DNA from 3 places in the Ectobacillus sp. genome. Region 1 is predicted to be linked to each of the others. Evidence: riboswitches for the same ligand, from Rfam matches in the RefSeq annotation. Region 1 holds a riboswitch; each other region holds the start of a gene.
The links. Region 1 has a riboswitch for S-adenosylmethionine ahead of AC11ZT_RS01355 (methionine biosynthesis PLP-dependent protein). Riboswitches for the same ligand answer to the same signal wherever they lie in the genome.

Region 1 (6,039 bases):
ATAGGGGTTGAAAAGTCTTTAACTGCCTCATATGTTTTCACTAACACTTCTTTATCAAAAATAGGTTGTGTTAAAAAATAATCTGCGCCTGCCTCGATTTTCTTCTCCATTCTTCGAACTGCTGCATCGAAGTGACGAACATTTGGATTAAAAGCCGCACCTATAGAAAATGATGTTGGCACACCAATAGATTTTCCTAGTGGAGATCGACCAGCATTTAATTCCTTTATCATTCGAATTAACTCGAATGAGGATACGTCAAATACAGATGTAGCACCCGGAAAATCGCCTACTCTAGCTGGATCCCCTGTTAAAGCTAATACTTCGTGGATTCCTAAAGAAGACAACCCTAGCAAATGCGAATGCAATCCAATTAAATTATGATCACGGCATGTTAAATGGGCCAGAACAGGAATATCATATCGCCGCAAAAGCGCTCCCATTGCCATATTTGAAATACGCGGACTTGCTAGGGAATTATCAGCAAGCGTAATTGCATCTGCTCCCGCATGCTTTAGCGCCTTTGCACCTTCAAAAAAGCGTTGCGTTACCAATTGCTTCGGCGGATCTAACTCTACAATAACGGTAGTTTCAAGTTTCGCCTTTTCTGACAAACTAGAATTGGTTGCTAGAACTGGCTGCGTAACAACAATAGGTGTGGGCCGAACTTTAATCTGTTTCTCATATATTGGCGATTGCCCATCCAATGCATGTCTCATTGCACGAATATGCTCTGGAGTCGTACCACAGCAACCACCAAGAAGACGAACTCCTTGCTCAATAAACCCTTTTGCCATATGTTCAAAATAATCTGCCGTTCCTTCGTACACATACTTTCCGTCATCATACTTTGGTAACCCAGCATTCGGATATGCGGATAAAAATCCTTCCTTTGGCAATGACACGGTTTCTAATGATTCAATCATGCGAAGCGGTCCCAGATGACAATTTAATCCTACAACATCAGCGCCCCTTTGTTGCAATTCAAGCAGTACTTGTTCAATATATCGACCGCTTTGCGTAAGGCCTGCTTCATGTAACGCAACTTGCGCCACAATAGGAAGATCTGTAGCCTTACGTAATACTCCAAGTGCATGGTAGAGCTCTATTTCATCATAAAATGTCTCCAGAAGAAGTCCATCTACCCCTTCTTCAAGTAATGTATTAGCTTGCTCCATAAGCATAAATTCTCGTTCAACCTCAGTCGTCATAACTGATCCAATATGTTTCATACCACCGATTGTGCCGAGTACAACTGTATTCGAATCAGCTGCTGTTCGAGCATTTCGAACCGCTGCACGATTAATTTGCTTCACATTATTTTCTAAGCCATACATCCGAAGTTTTCCTTCATTTGCCCCATACGTATGAGTTTGAATTACATCTGCTCCCGCTTCTACATAAAGCCTATGAATTCCACTAATTCGATCAGGCTCAGTTATATTTAACTCTTCAAAGCAGCTTTGTAAACCGTATGAATGGAGCATCGTCCCCATTGCCCCGTCCCCTATTAATATTCCTTGCCCTAGTCTCTCTTTTAAGTTGCCCATTTGCCACGCTCCTTATAGTCAAACCAAACAACCCCCACTTCCAATAAAAGAAGAGGGGGACATTTTTTCCTCCTCTTATCACGCAAAACCATCGTTTTGCAGGTTGTAGCACCGTTTCAAACACCTGTTTGAAGGTTGCCGGGCTTCATAGGGCCTATCCCTCCACCACTCTCGATAAGAGTTTCACCATTACCAGATCGTAAATATACAATTTTCCACTAATTTAGCATGGGTTACTCCAAAACGTCAATATATTTTCAGAAAAAAATGAATAATTTATTATTTTCGCACGTAATAATCCTTACTAATTCTTTCGAATAATCAAAAAATGTTTGCTTTTCTCTTGATATTGATATACTTTATTAGAAAGACTTCATACAATTCCATATATTCTTATCGAGAGAGGTAGAGGGACTGGCCCATTGACACCTCAGCAACCATTAACTTTGATGTTAACAAGGTGCTAATTCCAGCAGATTCATTTGAATTTGACAGATAAGAAGAAGTGCTGTTACTAAAACCTTCTTCTTATAGAAGGTTTTTTATTTTAATTAGGAGGGATTACTATGAAATTTATAGAGACAAAGCTCGCTCAAATTGGAAATAGAAGTGAGGACGTAACCGGAACCGTCAATCCTCCCGTATACTTTTCAACCGCCTATCGTCACGAAGGCATTGGACAATCAAGTGGCTATGATTATATTCGTACAGGTAATCCTACTCGCAAAATAGTGGAAGATGCAATTGCAGAATTAGAGGAAGGGGATCAGGGCTTTGCCTGTAGCTCAGGCATGGCTGCCATTACATTGCTTCTTTCCCTATTTCAATCAGGAGATGAAATAATTGTTTCAGAAGACTTATACGGAGGAACTTTTCGCTTACTACGTGATTATGAGGCAAAGTGGAATATTCGATGTAGATACGTAAACACATTGTATCCTGCTGAAGTGCAAGCAGCTATTACTCCACAAACGAAAGCAATTTTTCTAGAAACTCCAACAAATCCACTTATGCATACTGCTGATATTGAAGCAATTGCTACGATCGCCCACGAGCATAATGTGCTGCTTATCGTTGATAATACGTTTTACACACCTATTTTACAGCAGCCTCTTCGCCTTGGTGCTGATATTGTTATTCACAGCGCTACCAAATATTTAGGTGGCCATAATGACGTACTCAGCGGCCTTATCGTCGCAAAAGGAAAAACATTATGCGAATCTCTGGCCTATTATCATAATTCCTCAGGGGCAGTGTTAAGTCCCTTCGACTCATGGCTTCTTATGCGCGGTATGAAAACATTATCTCTTCGAATGAACAAACACGAAGAAAATGCGAAGCAATTAGTATCCTACCTACAAAAAATAGATGAAGTAACCGATGTATTGTATCCAGGACGCGGAGGTATGCTTTCATTCCGTTTAGCACGGGAAGAATGGATAAATCCATTCTTGCAAGCACTCTCCCTTATTACATTTGCTGAAAGTCTTGGTGGAGTGGAAAGCTTAATCACTTATCCTGCTACACAAACGCATGCTGATATTCCTGTTGAAATTCGAACACAACGGGGAATTTGTAACCGTCTATTACGTTTTTCAGTAGGAATTGAACATATCACCGATTTAATGACAGATCTAGAAAGAGCATTCGCTGCTCTTCACAAGGAGGTAGAAGCATGACTGAATCCTATTCCGTACAAACATTATTACTTCACAATAGTCACAAAGTAGACCCCCATACAGGGGCAGTGAGTGTACCGATATACAATACAAGCACATTTCACCAAACTAGTGTCAATGAGTTTGGGAAATACGATTATAGTCGTTCTGGCAACCCTACTAGAGAAGCGTTAGAAGAAACCATCGCTGAGTTAGAAGGAGGGACAAGAGGCTTTGCATTTTCATCAGGAATGGCAGCCATCTCGACAAGCTTTTTATTACTATCACAAGGAGATCATGTAGTTATTTCAGAAGATGTATACGGTGGCACGTATCGCATGATTACAGAAGTTTTATCTCGCTATGGCATTTTACATACATTCGTAGATATGACAGATATAGAAGCTGTTACCGATGCCATCTTACCAAATACAAAATTATTCTATGTTGAAACGCCTTCTAATCCGCTGTTAAAGGTTACAGATATTCAAGCAATCTCCTGTTTAGCAAAAAGGATTGGTGCTCTTACATTCGTTGATAATACATTCTTAACTCCGCTATATCAGCAACCTCTTACTCTTGGTGCAGACGTTGTTCTGCACAGTGCTACAAAGTTCCTGTCGGGTCATAGCGATGTTACAGCGGGTTTAGCTGTTGTAAAGGATGAACAGCTAGGAGAACGCCTTGCTTTCTTACAAAATGCTTTTGGTGCTATACTTGGACCCCATGATAGCTGGCTGGTACTACGCGGCATAAAAACCTTACATGTCCGACTTGAACAGTCTGCCTATTCTGCCCAAAAACTCGCTTCCTATTTACAGCATCATGAAAAAATAAAATGTGTGTATTATCCTGGTCTTAAAGAACATACCGGTTATGAGATTCAGCAAAAACAAGCAAAACATCCTGGTGCTGTGTTTTCATTTGAATTAAAAAATGAGTCTGCGCTACAAACCTTTCTAGAACACATAACATTGCCTGTATTTGCAGTTAGTCTAGGAGCTGTGGAATCCATTCTCTCCTATCCGGCCACTATGTCACACGCCGCGATGAAGGAAGAGGAACGTCAAAAACGTGGTATAACTCGCTGCCTGTTACGACTCTCTGTAGGATTAGAAAACTACGAAGATCTACAACAAGATTTCACAAATGCTTTAGCCCATATTGACAAATTATAAACAAAAAAGGAGGGAAGACACGCTGTTCTTCTCTCCTCTCTTTATATAATATCCTCGCCTTAAACTACATTTCTGTTCTTCATCCTATTCACTACATAAAGAGACATAAATATGATACAATTAGGGAGTTGATTATTACAAAATTGTTACAAAAATCATGCGAATAACTCCATATCTTTACATTAACTTTAAATTTATGCTAAGTAGTAGCCTACACAAATATATAACAATCACTTAAGTTGATATTTCATTGTAATGACTTATTTCTATGAGGAAATTTACACAGCTACACTTTTCTTACGATTTCTTTACTTTTTGACTAAATATTTGCAACATGTATACTATTTATCATAAAATTTTGTTATGTATATGTATGGTGCTATTAGTATATATGGAGGTGTTACCTTACATGATCGATTCATTCCAAGAAGAAACAGAGAAATTTGAGGGAAATGCAGAGATGTTAAAAGTCCTTGCTCACCCTGTTCGCCTTTGTATTGTGAAAGGATTGATTGACCGTGGTGCATGCAACGTATCTACAATGTATACACGTCTTAATATGCCTCAATCAACCATTTCACAGCATCTTGCAAAGCTAAAAAGTGCAAAAATCGTAACGAGTGAAAGAAAAGGGTTGGAAATATATTATAATGTAGAAAATAAAAAAGTAATCCAACTCGTAAACGTATTATTTTAACTAGGGGAAAAGGTAAGCAACATTCACTTTCAATGTTGCTTTCTCACTTTACTTACCCCGTACTTACCCTGATAAGCTGAATGCTTTCCCACTACTCTCCCTTACTATAAATCGCCGCTAATTCCAACTTGTAATGATCTACACGTGTTGCTTTCATCTTATTCTATAATGCCGAGCGAAATTGAAGATTATAACTGAAGCATAGACGAGTCTACTAATCCTTCTATTGAAAAATTCGACAATCCTTTTTGTTGTATACTTACATTAAAATAGTCACTCATACTACCTTGTAAGATTAAGGAACGGATTGCACGATTATGTTTCTGTTTCTCTGAAAATGGATTTCGGTCATGATGATCAATTAATTTCTCTAAAATACCAGTTGAAAGTAAAAAGCTAGTCTGTTTTTGACGTAATACCGTCTCTAACCCAACAAGTTCACCTGCACGCTGCAATTCGTCCCAATGAATGTGAGAGGTAACGTCCATCTCACCCAGATGAAGCAATGGATTGCGTATCAGCTGATGTTTATAATAGCCACGCAAGCTGCCATCTCGGTGAACAGGATGCATCCATTCCTCATTCGTATAACCATAATCTACAGTAATACACACTCCTTGTTGCAAACATCTTGCCATTTGTTGCACAAAGCTACTCATTTGTAACGGCACTTCAAATCGTTGTCCAATGTTTAATTGTAGATCATGAACGTGTAAATAGTGTAAAATAGCTTCATTTTGTATGGGGATTTGTTTCTCAACAAGTTCACCCTGTTCATTTAACGTTACAAGTACTTCCATTAAACCATGTGCTGTATTTTCAATTACCTCTACCGGAAAGGCATCAAATAATTCATTCGAAAAAATAATACCCGAAAATGGTGGAATCTGTTCAATTGAAGCAAATTGCTCTACATTAGAAAATGGATGTAGCTTTTGTTGCTGCATGTTACGGTG
Region 2 (7,293 bases), on a different contig from region 1:
CAAGGTTAATGGCCATGTAAAAAATACTAAATCCTGCATCTCTGCGGGCGTCTTTAATATCATACATTTCTCCTAATGTTGTAGAAATGTTTGGTTTTAATAACCCCGTACCTAGAACAATTAACACCATTGAAACAAAGAACATCGCCATGCTTCCAGGTATTGCTAAAGCGATATGACCAAACATGATTAAGATGGCGCCGTAAAATACCGATTTTGATGCGCCGAATAAACGATCAGATAACCAGCCGCCGATAATTCCTGACATGTATACGAGAGAGCCATATACAGATGCAATAGCAATCGCGGTCTGTTGGTCAATCCCTAATCCACCTTTTGAGACTTCATAGTACATATAGTATACAAGAAGAGCTTTCATTCCATAATAAGAAAATCTCTCCCAAAATTCTGTGAAAAAGAGTGTAAATAGTCCCTTAGGATGTCCAAAAAAACCATGTTGAGGGACACTTTCCACAATTTTCTGTTTATTTATAGCTGACATAATACAATTCCTCCTTGAAAACAATATTACTATACTAATCTGATAGTTGAAACTTGTCAATCAAATTAATGCTATTCCTGTTATATGTAGATAAAATTTAAAATAACTAATAATTATAAATAAATAAAATTTTCTTAATATAAAAATATAAGTAAGCTATTTATATAAAAATAATTTTTCAGTTAAAATAAAACAAAAAAAATAGACCATCATGAAATGGTCTATTCCGAACTATGTTTTAAAAAATATTATTCAATGTAATATTTATATTCCCATTTATAAATTCAGCTAAACTTTTACTATGCTGTCTGTTTTCTATTCTTCTTGTAGCTCGTTCTATTGCAGTTTTGTGCAAGAATTTTTCTTCATTCGTTTCAGGAATGACGGCTGCTACTTCAGTTGGTTTTCCGTCTTTTCCGATTGCAACGAAAGTAAGGAAGCTTGTTGCTGCAATTTTATGTTCGCCTGTCAGTAAGTTTTCAGCAGTAATTTTTACGAATACTTCCATAGAGGTTCTGCCTGTCCATGTTACATATGCTTCTAAGCAAACCGCATCGGCTTTTGTAATTGGATTTAAAAAGTCAACAGAGTCTGTGGATGCTGTAACCGTAAAATTTCTAGAATGTCTTGCAGCTGCTATAGAAGCAACGTCATCAATCATGTACATCAAGCGTCCTCCAAACAAGGTATCATTATTGTTCGTATCATTTGGAAAAACACGACTTGTTTTAATAGATTTACTTTCTTTGCAATATTTAGGTTCCAATTCATCTACACCTCTTTCTGATATATGTAATATTTGAAAATTATAACATTTTTAATAGTGATTGACAATTATTATGACGCTTGGCTAAAGCATCTGTATGGTTATATAACCAGCAATTAGTGTTTTCTCTTTTTTGTTGAAGGGTGCTCGATTTGAAAGTGATCCAGAAGTGTGTGAACGACTTTGGATACTTCAGCTATATGATTTGATAATGTATCAAGTTTCTCATTCGTATTGTGTGATACAGAAGTAGTATCATCTGAATGGTTACTCACATTTTCAGCAATAGACGAAATATCATTTAACTGACCGTGGACACGATGGCTAATGTCCTCTAAGTCTGCCCAAATCCCTTTCATATCTTGATCTATCTTTTCTTTAATGCTCTCAAGATTTTGGTTTAGGATGTTTACTTGTGCTTTTGTTTGTTGTAAATTATCATTTAACTCTTTCGTAGCGTTCTTAAAACGGTCAATAAACGCACTGCCTTGTAGCTCTAAGTACATATCTAGTAGTTTTTCCGGTGTAATCGGATTGTTTCTTCCGTCACCACGAATTTGATAGATTCCTTTGTTTGTACAATACGGTTTATAGGGGCCGCTCGGAATTTCGATTCGGTAAAATGGTTTATCAGTGTTTTCATTTTCTATAAATACTTCAACGCCCACAGGAGGGCGACATTCCCCTGCTTTTGAGAGGAGCGTTAGCTTTTCTTTATCGCCAATTGGACATCCATAGATTGAACCGTGCTGTTGCCCATTTGCATCTATTCCTTCATCGACGCCAACAAGAATCGTGCCTCCAACGGGAGAGTTTGCAAAGGCTACTAAATCTTCGGGTTTAATTCCCTTCATCTCTCGTTTAAAGTCAACATCGTAACCTTCTTCTTTACTTAATAAATGAATTGCTTTTTTACTTATAGATTGAGAATTGCCGGTCAATATAAATACCTCCTACGCGAGCGTCCTGCATTACCTATATGGTATCATATAGTTTTTTTGATAGGTATTAATGTCTGATTCATCAATAAAAAGCTTTATTTCTATTCTATAATTGAAAATTTAAACGTCAATGTTTCAAAAATATTTTGACATTTCTATTTTTTCAGTTTATAGTATATATCAATAACAGAATAAACTTATCCAGAGTGGCGGAGGGACTGGCCCGATGAAACCCGACAACCAGCATTTTTATAGAGTGTAGTGGTGTCAATTCCAGCGGATTGAAAAATCGGATAGATAAGGAACGATAGCAAATTTTAATGCAATTTCATTGCTTATTAAAGTTAATTATGCTGCTTTCCTTAAGGAAGGCAGCTTTTTATTTTCAAAAAAATTGAATTTATTTCTCATCAAGAGAGGTTGAGGGACTGGCCCAATGAAACCTCGGCAACCTTCAGGGATATTTTTCTGAAAAGGTGCTAATTCCATCGCTTTGTATAGTAAGAAGCGAAAGATGAGAGAGGGTAATCTTGCGTTTTTAGACCTCTTTCATCAGTTTTAATGAAAGAGGTCTTTTTGTATACAAATTAAATTAGAAAAGGGGATATTATGATGAGTGAAAGAAAATTAAGCTTTGAAACATTACAAGTACATGCAGGTCAGGTTGCGGATCCAACTACAGGATCACGTGCTGTTCCTATTTATCAAACGACTTCTTATGTGTTTAATGATGCCGATCATGCAGCGAATTTATTCCAATTAAAAGAACCAGGAAACGTGTATTCAAGAATCATGAACCCAACGCAAGATGTGTTTGAAAAGAGAGTTGCAGAGCTTGAAGGCGGCGTAGCTGGACTTGCCACTGCATCTGGAATGGCAGCTATCTACTATTCCATCCTAAATGTTGCGAGCGCAGGGGATGAAATCGTAGCGGCAAGTACGTTATACGGTGGTACATATGAATTATTTCATTCAACACTTAGAAAAAGCGGAATCAATGTAATCTTTGTTGACCCAGATGATCCAGAAAACTTCAGAAATGCGATCACAGATAAGACAAAAGCACTGTACGCAGAAACGATCGGAAATCCGAAAATCAACGTGTTAGATATCGAAGCAGTAGCAACTATTGCGCATGAAAATAAGATTCCTCTTATCATAGACAATACGTTTGCAACGCCTTACCTTACACGCCCAATTGAATTTGGTGCTGACGTTGTTGTTCATTCTGCAACAAAATTCATTGGTGGTCACGGAACAACAATTGGCGGAATTATCGTTGATGGCGGTACATTTGATTGGAGAGCAAGCGGTAAGTTTCCTGACTTTACAACACCAGATAAAAGCTACAATGGATTAATCTATGCAGATCTAGGTGCTCCGGCATATGCATTAAAGGCTAGAGTTCAATTGCTACGTAACACAGGTGCAGCACTAAGCCCGCAAAGTGCATTTAACTTCCTTCAAGGTTTAGAATCGTTGTCACTACGCGTTGAAAGACATGTTGCCAATGCGAGAAAGGTAGTTGAATTCTTGAGTAATCATCCGAACGTTGCATGGGTGAATTATCCGGAATTAGAAGGAAACCCATACAATGCATTAGCGAAAAAATATTTACCAAAAGGTGCAGGATCTATCTTTACATTTGGTATCAAAGGCGGAGCAGAAGCAGGAAAGAAATTTATTAATAGTGTTGAATTATTCTCACTCCTTGCAAATGTAGCGGATGCAAAATCGCTTGTTATTCACCCAGCAAGTACAACGCATGCAGAGCTTACGGAAGAAGAGCAAAAAGCTGCTGGTGTTACTCCTGATTTAATTCGTCTTTCCATTGGTGTGGAAGGTATCGACGATATTATTTACGATCTACAACAAGCACTTGAAAAAACAGTAGGGTAACAACTTATCTAGAGTGAGCGGCATCGGCCATTCATTACTTTAGAATACACCCTTGTGTAAAGCGTCCTCACGTTTGTGTGGACGTTTTTTTTCGTTTTCTAAAATGACTTGAAAAAAGGCAAATGAAAGGAGGTAAAATAAGAGGTCTAGTAATCTCTACGATAGTACTTAACAACATGTCTACATATTCTGTATATTTCCTACAGATACTGAATTATAGTAACTTGATTCATTTATCCCTTACATATAATTACGCATTGAATATAAATAGAAATGTACAAGTAATAATATACAAATACAAAATGGAAACCTATGTGTAGAATAAGATGACTCAACGGTTTCCTTGAAAGGAGATTAATATTTTGTCTTTTCCAAATATCCCTAGTGTTACGCCGACGATTTCCCTTTCGACTAAACAGACAATTCCGTTGCTTTTGGCTTCCATTGCTTTTGAGGAATTAGCTCTAGCTCACATCATGAATGCGGAAGCAGAGAAGCTTCAATTTGTTCTTGGAACATTAACTCCTCCTAAAACTCCATTTTCTCCAACAACTGTATCCATAGCTGATCTTCTTGATATTGATACAAGTGTTCAAAAAACTCTTCGTGATGTTATCAAGAAGGAAATGCTGCTGGAATTCAAATTTGAAAACGTCCTAGATCTTATCGGAACATTACCAACATGTACGCCGGCAACAGCTTCTTTTAGCAATAACGCATCAATTACAAATATCGACCTTAGCAATACTATCCCATACCCGTCAACGATTGATGTCACAGGGTTACAAGGTTCTATTGCTAAAGTGACAGTTACTATTAATGACTTCTTCGATCCTAATAATACTTCACCATCACAAGGTCATCTTACACTGTTAGTTGTCGCTCCTGACGGAACTGCAGTTCTTATCTTTGCGGAGGCAGGGAATAATAGTGGTAGTGGAGGTACTCCAAGCGCTACCTTTACAATTGACGATGATGCGGCAACTGTAATACCACAAAGTGGTCCAGTTCCTTCTGGTACGTTTAAACCAAGCGTCTATACTAACTTTAATTTAGATTCACCTGCACCACAAACAGCACCATATCCTACAACATTAAGCACATTTGTTGGTAAGGTTCCAAATGGTACATGGAGTCTTTTCGCATTTGATGAATTTGGCGGCCATGGAATGGAAATTCGTGGCGGTTGGGCATTAACGATTACTACTGCTTGTCTTTAGGTATTATCTTTAGAGAAAAAAGTTGCTCTAAAATGAAATAGGATAAAGCTCAGATTTAGTAGATCTGAGCTTATTGAATTCCTTAGGGCCCTGAACGGATAGTAAAAATAAATGGAACTTAAACAGTAACCAACTATTAAATTCTTTATCATTAAGATTTATTTACTAACCACACTTTAGAAGGGTCATTATTTTCCTTCCATTGATTAGGAGTCATAAAAAATTGTTTTCTTCTAGTTTCTAGATATAAAATACTTCCGATTGTTTCATCGATAATTTTGTAGTTCGGATGAACTTGTTTCAGTTTATTATTTATTTCACATAATAAATCCTTTGTCTTTAGGAGTCTCTCATCAAAATCCTCTTTGGAAATACGAGGCATTGCTTCTATTTGGGTATGAGGGCAAGTATGTTCGACAATATACAAAGTCTTTCTGAACAAAATCCCTTCTAAGTCCGCAATACGTTGTAGCATCGGAACAATATGAGCTTTAATGATTAATGCATCATCATTTTTACATGTATTTTTCGTATTATATTTAATGGCAATCAATTCATCATGTACAGAATGCAAATACTTGTAAACAGAACGCTCCATATGGAAGATTGACCTTAAGGAAGATACATAGTTTTTTTCATCAAATAGATAGAACAACACCTTCCCCCCTTTACTCAAAAGAATATTTTTTTATCTTGATGAGTGACATTCACAGCATAAACCATTTGGTATTAAGTCCAATACATTTTCAAACTTTTTTAATAATAGCCACTCTTTCATTAGGACGGTTTCAACAAATCTTGTTGCTTCTCTGTTGAATTGGAATATTTCACAGTTGGTGGGATCTGTTGGAAAATCCTTGCATTTTCCAACGAAAGCTTGCATTTTTTCAGCTTCAGCGTTCAAAAGATGTGATAAAGCAATTTCTTCTAATGCTATTGATTCCAATAAATCTATAACGATTTCGTTATGATCGGGGCGATGGGGCTCTGCGGGTATTGTTGGCATACTCATGGTATAGCACCCTCCTTTTTTCAATTTACTTTTTATTTTATGTTCATCGTTTTTTTTTTGTTACAAATGCCCTGTAAAAATATGAGCTTGTCTCAAATATCGAATATGTCAAAGTTATAATAATCCCAGAAACTTGTGACGATTAACGAGATGAAGTCGAAAGCAGAAATTTAATGATACATAGAGGGATATTCTTATTCTTGTTTAAGTAACTCTATTTACGCTGCTGCTGATCAATAAGCTCTAAAATATTTTCAAACTTGAATTGCAGTAACATTTCCTTTTTGATTACGTCCTGAAGAGTTTTTTGAACACTATTGTCTATTTCGAGCAGATTGGATACAGACACCACTGGAGGAGAAAGTTTGGTCTGCGTGTGTAATGTTCCGAGAACAAATTGAATCTTTTCTGCTTCCGCATTCATGATGTGAGCTAGAGCCAACTCTTCGGTGGCAATGGAAGATAAAAGTAACTGTATAGCTTGTGAAGTCGTAATCGAGATAGTTGGTGTTATATTAGGTATATTTGGAAAAGACATCGTATCACCTCATTTTTTATTTAGTACTGTTTTAGTTTATTTTCTCAGTACTAAAAGTGATACAATTATTTTCCAGTACAAATTTTATGCCCATAAATGTTGCTTAGTTCAACTGATATGAATCAAATAATCAACTTACTGTTTTAAACTATAGTTTATACAGGTATGTACAGAGTTTCCCTTGTTGATATTTCAGTGGGTATTAAAGAAACCCCCTGTTCATCAGTCATAATGTGGTGAACAGAAGGTAGGAAGTTTTTAGATAGTCAAATTTAACATCCAATAGATAGTGGCAAATAATATCTTAATAACAAGAGCTCTTGAAAATGAGATGACAGAAGTGTTTTAAGGTAATGGAGTGATCGATATCAATTCAAGGACATTGTCAAATTTAAACTGAAGTAGCATTTCCTTC
Region 3 (5,032 bases), on a different contig from region 1:
ATGAAAGAGGCTTTTTGTGTTGTTTGGAAAACTATGTAGGAAAATAAGTCAGGAATTGAAGGGGGATTATGTTATGAAGAAATTAGCAGTATTGGTCGTGTTATTGATTTCAATTGGTGTTTTAGCAGCGTGCGGGGGACAAGCTCAAACGTCATCCACAAAGAAAGAACTTAAAATAGGTGCAACAGCAGGACCATATTCAGATATGATAACGAAAGCAATTAAACCGCAGTTAGAGAAACAGGGCTATAAGGTGACGGTGGTAGAATTTAATGATTATATTCAACCAAACAAGTCGCTAGCAGAGGGAAGCATTGATGCGAATTTGTTTCAAAATAAGTTGTATATGGAAACATTCGCTAAGCAAAATAATATGCAGCTTTCTGAAGTTATAGCAGTACCAACAGCTCCAATGGGGATCTACTCCAAAAAATATAAATCATTGAATGATATAAAGGAAGGCAGTGCCATTGCCATTCCGAATGATCCAGTAAACGCAGCTCGTGCACTATTAATCTTACAGGATGCAGGTCTTATAAAAATTGATGCAAATGTAAACCCATTAACTGTATCTGAAAAAGATGTGAAAGAGAATACGAAAAAACTTGTATTTAAGCCGATTGAAGCAGCGCAACTGCCTCGTGCCATTGATAGTATCGATCTATCTGCCGTACCAGGTAACTTTGCACTTGCTGCAAAGCTTAATTTATTGGATGCTATACAGATAGAAAAATTGCGACCAGAGCATATCAACCGAGTTGTTGTTAATACGAAGGATGTAGACAGTCAATTTTCTAAGGATATAAAAGCTGCCGTGGAATCGAAAGAGTTTGAAACGATTATTGATAGCGACTTTAAAGGGTTTGGTAAACCAGCATGGATGTTGAATCGAAAGTAACAATCCGACACGAATCTACAAAAAATGATTGACAATTTTTAAGATTCATACTATTATTCAAGTTAGTTGAAAAATCGAATAATTTTTTACTTATCAAGAGTGACTGAGGGATCAGGCCCTATGACGTCCAGCAACCACCGAATTCGGGAAAGGTGCTACTTCCTGCAGAATACTTTTATTCTGAGAGATAAGTCGTAACAGTAGTCACGGTGCCTCTTTCAAATGAAAGAGGCTTTTTATGTTGCAAAGGAGAGAGAGCGTATGATTGAAATTCAACATGTCACGAAAGAATATGGTACAAAACATGGAAAGGTAAAAGCTGTCGACGATGTATCATTAACCATTCAAAAGGGAGAAATTTTTGGGATTGTTGGATACAGCGGTGCGGGAAAGAGCTCTTTACTTCGGTGTATGAATCTGCTTGAATCTCCTACCTCGGGCATTGTAAAAATAGAAGGAATAGAGCTGACAAAGCTTACAGGCAAGGAATTACGGAAGGCTAGACTAAAGATTGGTATGATTTTTCAGCATTTCTATTTAATTAGCTCGAAAACCGTACATGAAAATATTGCTTTTGCACTGAAAGCAGCTGGTAAAACTAAAACCGAAATTGATAAGAGAACAGATGAACTGTTAGAAATGGTAGGATTACATGATAAACGTGATGTATATCCTGCACAGCTCAGTGGCGGTCAAAAACAACGTGTTGGTATTGCTCGTGCGTTAGCGAATGATCCATCTGTGCTACTTTGTGATGAGGCTACTTCCGCACTTGATCCAAAAACTACGAAATCAATCTTAAAACTATTGCAATCTATTAATAAAAAGCTTGGTCTTACTATTGTATTAATTACGCATGAAATGGAAGTTGTAAAGGAAATATGTCATCGGATAGCCGTGATGCAAGAGGGTCATATTGTGGAGGAAGGAAACGTATATGACGTATTTGCTGATCCGAAAGAACCTATAACGGTGCAATTTATTGAGAGTGTTTTGCAATTTGAAATTCCAGAACGTATTATCGAAAAACGGACCGGAACGATTATTAAAATTCAGTTTAAAGGAAGCATTGCAGAAGAAGCTATTGTCTCTGATGTATTACAGACTTTTCGCGTTAAAGGAAATCTTCTACATGGAAAAATTGAATACATACAGGAAACACCGCTGGGGATTTTTGTAATGGAATTGATTGGTGAGAAGGATGAAGTACAGCGGGCGATTGACTATATAACATTGAAAACTCAACATGTCGAGGTGATCCATCATGGTATCTAACATTATTCAAATTCTACCTGACTTAAATAAAGCATTTTTTGAAACGCTCTACATGGTAGCACTTTCTCTTGTTGTTTCTATTTTAGTTGGCTTACCACTCGGTATTCTATTATTCGTTACGGATAAAGGGCTTTTTTTGGAAAATAAAGCACTAAAAACAATAGTAGGATTTTTTGTAAATATTATACGCTCCGTTCCGTTTATTATTTTACTTGTAGCACTTTTGCCGTTAACGAAGTTGCTTACGGGTACAACAATAGGTCCGACTGCTGCAACGGTATCATTATCGGTTGCTGCAATACCCTTCTTTGCACGTATTGTTGAAACGTCTTTTCGAGAAATCGATAAAGGAGTCATTGAAGCAGGTATAGCAATTGGAGCTACACCTTGGATGATTATTAAAGATGTACTCTTATCTGAAGCACGTTCTGGCATTGTACAGGGCATTACAATAACAACTATTAGTCTTGTTGCGTATTCAGCAATGGCTGGTATTGTTGGTGGCGGAGGAGTTGGGGATTTAGCTATCCGCTTTGGGTATTATCGATATGATAATACGGTTATGTTTACTACGGTTATTGTGTTAATTTGTCTTGTGCAAATCCTTCAATTTTTAGGAGATCGCATTGCAAGACAATTAAATAAAAAATAAATGAATTGTTCATCAATGAGGAGGACTTCAAGCATGAAGAAAGTAGCATTACTAATTGTTTTTGTATTATCACTCGGTCTGTTAGCAGCTTGTGCAGGACAAAATCAATCTCAAACAACAACGCAAAAAAAGGAAATTAAAATTGGTGCCACAACAGGTCCATACAGTGATATGGTTACGAAAGCAATCAAACCACAGTTAGAGAAGTTAGGTTATAAGGTAACTGTCGTAGAATTTAGTGATTATATTCAACCAAACAAAGCGTTAGCGGAAGGAAGCATTGATGCGAACCTATTCCAGCATAAAGTGTATATGGAGAATTTTGCAAAGCAAAATAATATGCAACTTTCTGAGTTAGTTGTTGTTCCAACAGCTCCAATGGGGATTTACTCAAATAAATACAAATCATTAAACGATGTTAAAGAAGGAAGCTCCATTGCAATTCCAAATGATCCTACGAACGCAGCACGTGCATTTGTTATTTTACAAGATGCAGGTCTTATTAAACTTGATACGAATGCAAATCCGTTAACTGTATCTGAAAAAGACGTGAAAGAGAATACAAAGAAACTTGTCTTTAAGCCAATTGAAGCAGCACAATTGCCACGAGCAGTGGAAAGTGTAGATTTATCTGCAGTTCCTGGTAACTTTGCATTAGCTGCAAAAATGAATTTATTGGATGCCCTTCAACTTGAAAAAATGCCGGATCAATACCGGAACCGCGTAGTTGTAAATACAAAAGATTTAGATAAGCAATTTGCGAAAGATTTGAAAACAGCTGTAGAATCAAAGGAATTTGAAGCAGAAATTGATAAAGATTTTAAAGGATTTGGAAAACCAGAATGGATGCTAAATAGAAAATAATAGGTTGGTAAGGTGACGTAATAGGCAGATTAAATCTCTTATTACGTCACTTCTTTTTACCTTAAAGGAGGAGAAAAAATTGAAAGAACAATTGGAAGTACGAGGAGCACCTCAACTGTACGTGTGTGATGTAAATGTTTTGGATTCTTTGGAAGGAAGATTGTTAAATAGTGGAATTACAAGTTGCTTAATTGTTCGCGGGGATGCCTCCTGGAAGGCGATTAGCCCTTATTTTCCATCTTTTTCACATGTACTTTGTCAATTTGAGGTGTATAGGGGAGAATGTACACTAGAGGAAGTGAATCGACTTTCTCGTAAGGTTCGAAAGGGTGCGTTTCAAGCAGTAATAGGAGTTGGCGGCGGAAAAATTCTAGATTTGGTAAAAGCAATTGGCAATGAGACACATACGTCAACCGTTCTTATTCCAACACTTGCTTCGACATGTGCTGCATGGACGCCATTAAGTGTATTTTACGATGAAACAGGAGTGTTTACTCACTATACCGTTTTTCCCTCAAGTACAAACATTGTTTTATTAGAGCCGCGTGTCATCTTGGCATCACCAATTCGTCTATTGAAGGCGGGCATTGCAGATACATTAGCGAAATGGTACGAAGCCAATGCATTAATCGAAAAGCTTTCTGATCCATCTATTTCGGTATTACTAGCCCACCATGCCGCGAAGTTATGCCGCGATGTTTTGTTAACGCTTGGTCAAGAGGCAATTACAAGTATGGAAGCTAAAACGGTAACACCTGCTTTTATTAAAGTCATTGAAACGATTATTGCTGTTGGTGGAATGGTTGGCGGCTATGGTGATCGTTTTGGAAGAGTAGCTGGGGCACATGCGATTCATAATGGATTGACAAAGGTGAATGAAACCCACTCCTTTTTACACGGGGAAAAAGTAGCTTACGGTATTTTTGCACAACTAGCAATTGAGAAAAAGTGGGACGAGATTGTGTTTTTACTGCCTTACTACAAACAATTTGGTTTTCCTTCCTCTCTTGCGGATTTTGGAATATCAATTGAAGATAAGAATGCCATTGAAACGATTGCGAAAACTGCGGTGCTTCCTCACGAGTCCATTCATCTTATGGGTACGATTACGAGTGAAACAGTTATTGCCGCCATACAGGAGCTAGAAAAGCTCGTTATGCAGCAAACAAAAGAAGGCATTCATGCAAAATAAGGTATATAAGAATGTGCATAGGTGATCGTGATACAATGGTATCACGTTTACCCATGCACATTTTTTATGTTAGGTGATTCGCTCTTTTGTAATATAGAACATGCCTCCGTTAATAATGGTAACTTGAATTTTCGGCTCATACTGTTCTTGT

Region 2: another riboswitch for S-adenosylmethionine. It lies ahead of AC11ZT_RS13445 (homocysteine synthase); the one in region 1 lies ahead of AC11ZT_RS01355 (methionine biosynthesis PLP-dependent protein).
Region 3: another riboswitch for S-adenosylmethionine. It lies ahead of AC11ZT_RS02525 (methionine ABC transporter ATP-binding protein); the one in region 1 lies ahead of AC11ZT_RS01355 (methionine biosynthesis PLP-dependent protein).

Annotation. Positions count from the first base shown of each region.
Region 1 covers NZ_JBXKMX010000034.1:70-6,108, forward strand. Annotated here, with positions in the region: partial or broken gene AC11ZT_RS01350 (bifunctional homocysteine S-methyltransferase/methylenetetrahydrofolate reductase) at 1-1,550, opposite strand, end outside; SAM riboswitch class I at 1,623-1,731, opposite strand; SAM riboswitch class I at 1,941-2,052, shown strand; gene AC11ZT_RS01355 (methionine biosynthesis PLP-dependent protein) at 2,117-3,229, shown strand; gene metC (cystathionine beta-lyase) at 3,226-4,386, shown strand; gene AC11ZT_RS01365 (ArsR/SmtB family transcription factor) at 4,796-5,083, shown strand; gene AC11ZT_RS01370 (class I SAM-dependent methyltransferase) at 5,272-6,039, opposite strand, start outside.
Region 2 covers NZ_JBXKMX010000295.1:824-8,116, forward strand. Annotated here, with positions in the region: partial or broken gene AC11ZT_RS13430 (peptide MFS transporter) at 1-502, opposite strand, end outside; gene AC11ZT_RS13435 (acyl-CoA thioesterase) at 741-1,268, opposite strand; gene AC11ZT_RS13440 (AlbA family DNA-binding domain-containing protein) at 1,385-2,209, opposite strand; SAM riboswitch class I at 2,404-2,513, shown strand; SAM riboswitch class I at 2,614-2,730, shown strand; gene AC11ZT_RS13445 (homocysteine synthase) at 2,819-4,108, shown strand; gene AC11ZT_RS13450 (alpha-helical endospore appendage domain-containing protein) at 4,471-5,328, shown strand; gene AC11ZT_RS13455 (hypothetical protein) at 5,480-5,983, opposite strand; gene AC11ZT_RS13460 (alpha-helical endospore appendage domain-containing protein) at 6,017-6,340, opposite strand; gene AC11ZT_RS13465 (alpha-helical endospore appendage domain-containing protein) at 6,555-6,878, opposite strand; gene AC11ZT_RS13470 (alpha-helical endospore appendage domain-containing protein) at 7,224-7,293, opposite strand, start outside.
Region 3 covers NZ_JBXKMX010000055.1:380-5,411, reverse strand. Annotated here, with positions in the region: gene AC11ZT_RS02530 (MetQ/NlpA family ABC transporter substrate-binding protein) at 74-898, shown strand; SAM riboswitch class I at 986-1,092, shown strand; gene AC11ZT_RS02525 (methionine ABC transporter ATP-binding protein) at 1,160-2,173, shown strand; gene AC11ZT_RS02520 (methionine ABC transporter permease) at 2,163-2,825, shown strand; gene AC11ZT_RS02515 (MetQ/NlpA family ABC transporter substrate-binding protein) at 2,859-3,689, shown strand; gene AC11ZT_RS02510 (iron-containing alcohol dehydrogenase family protein) at 3,769-4,881, shown strand; partial or broken gene AC11ZT_RS02505 (YqhG family protein) at 4,951-5,032, opposite strand, start outside.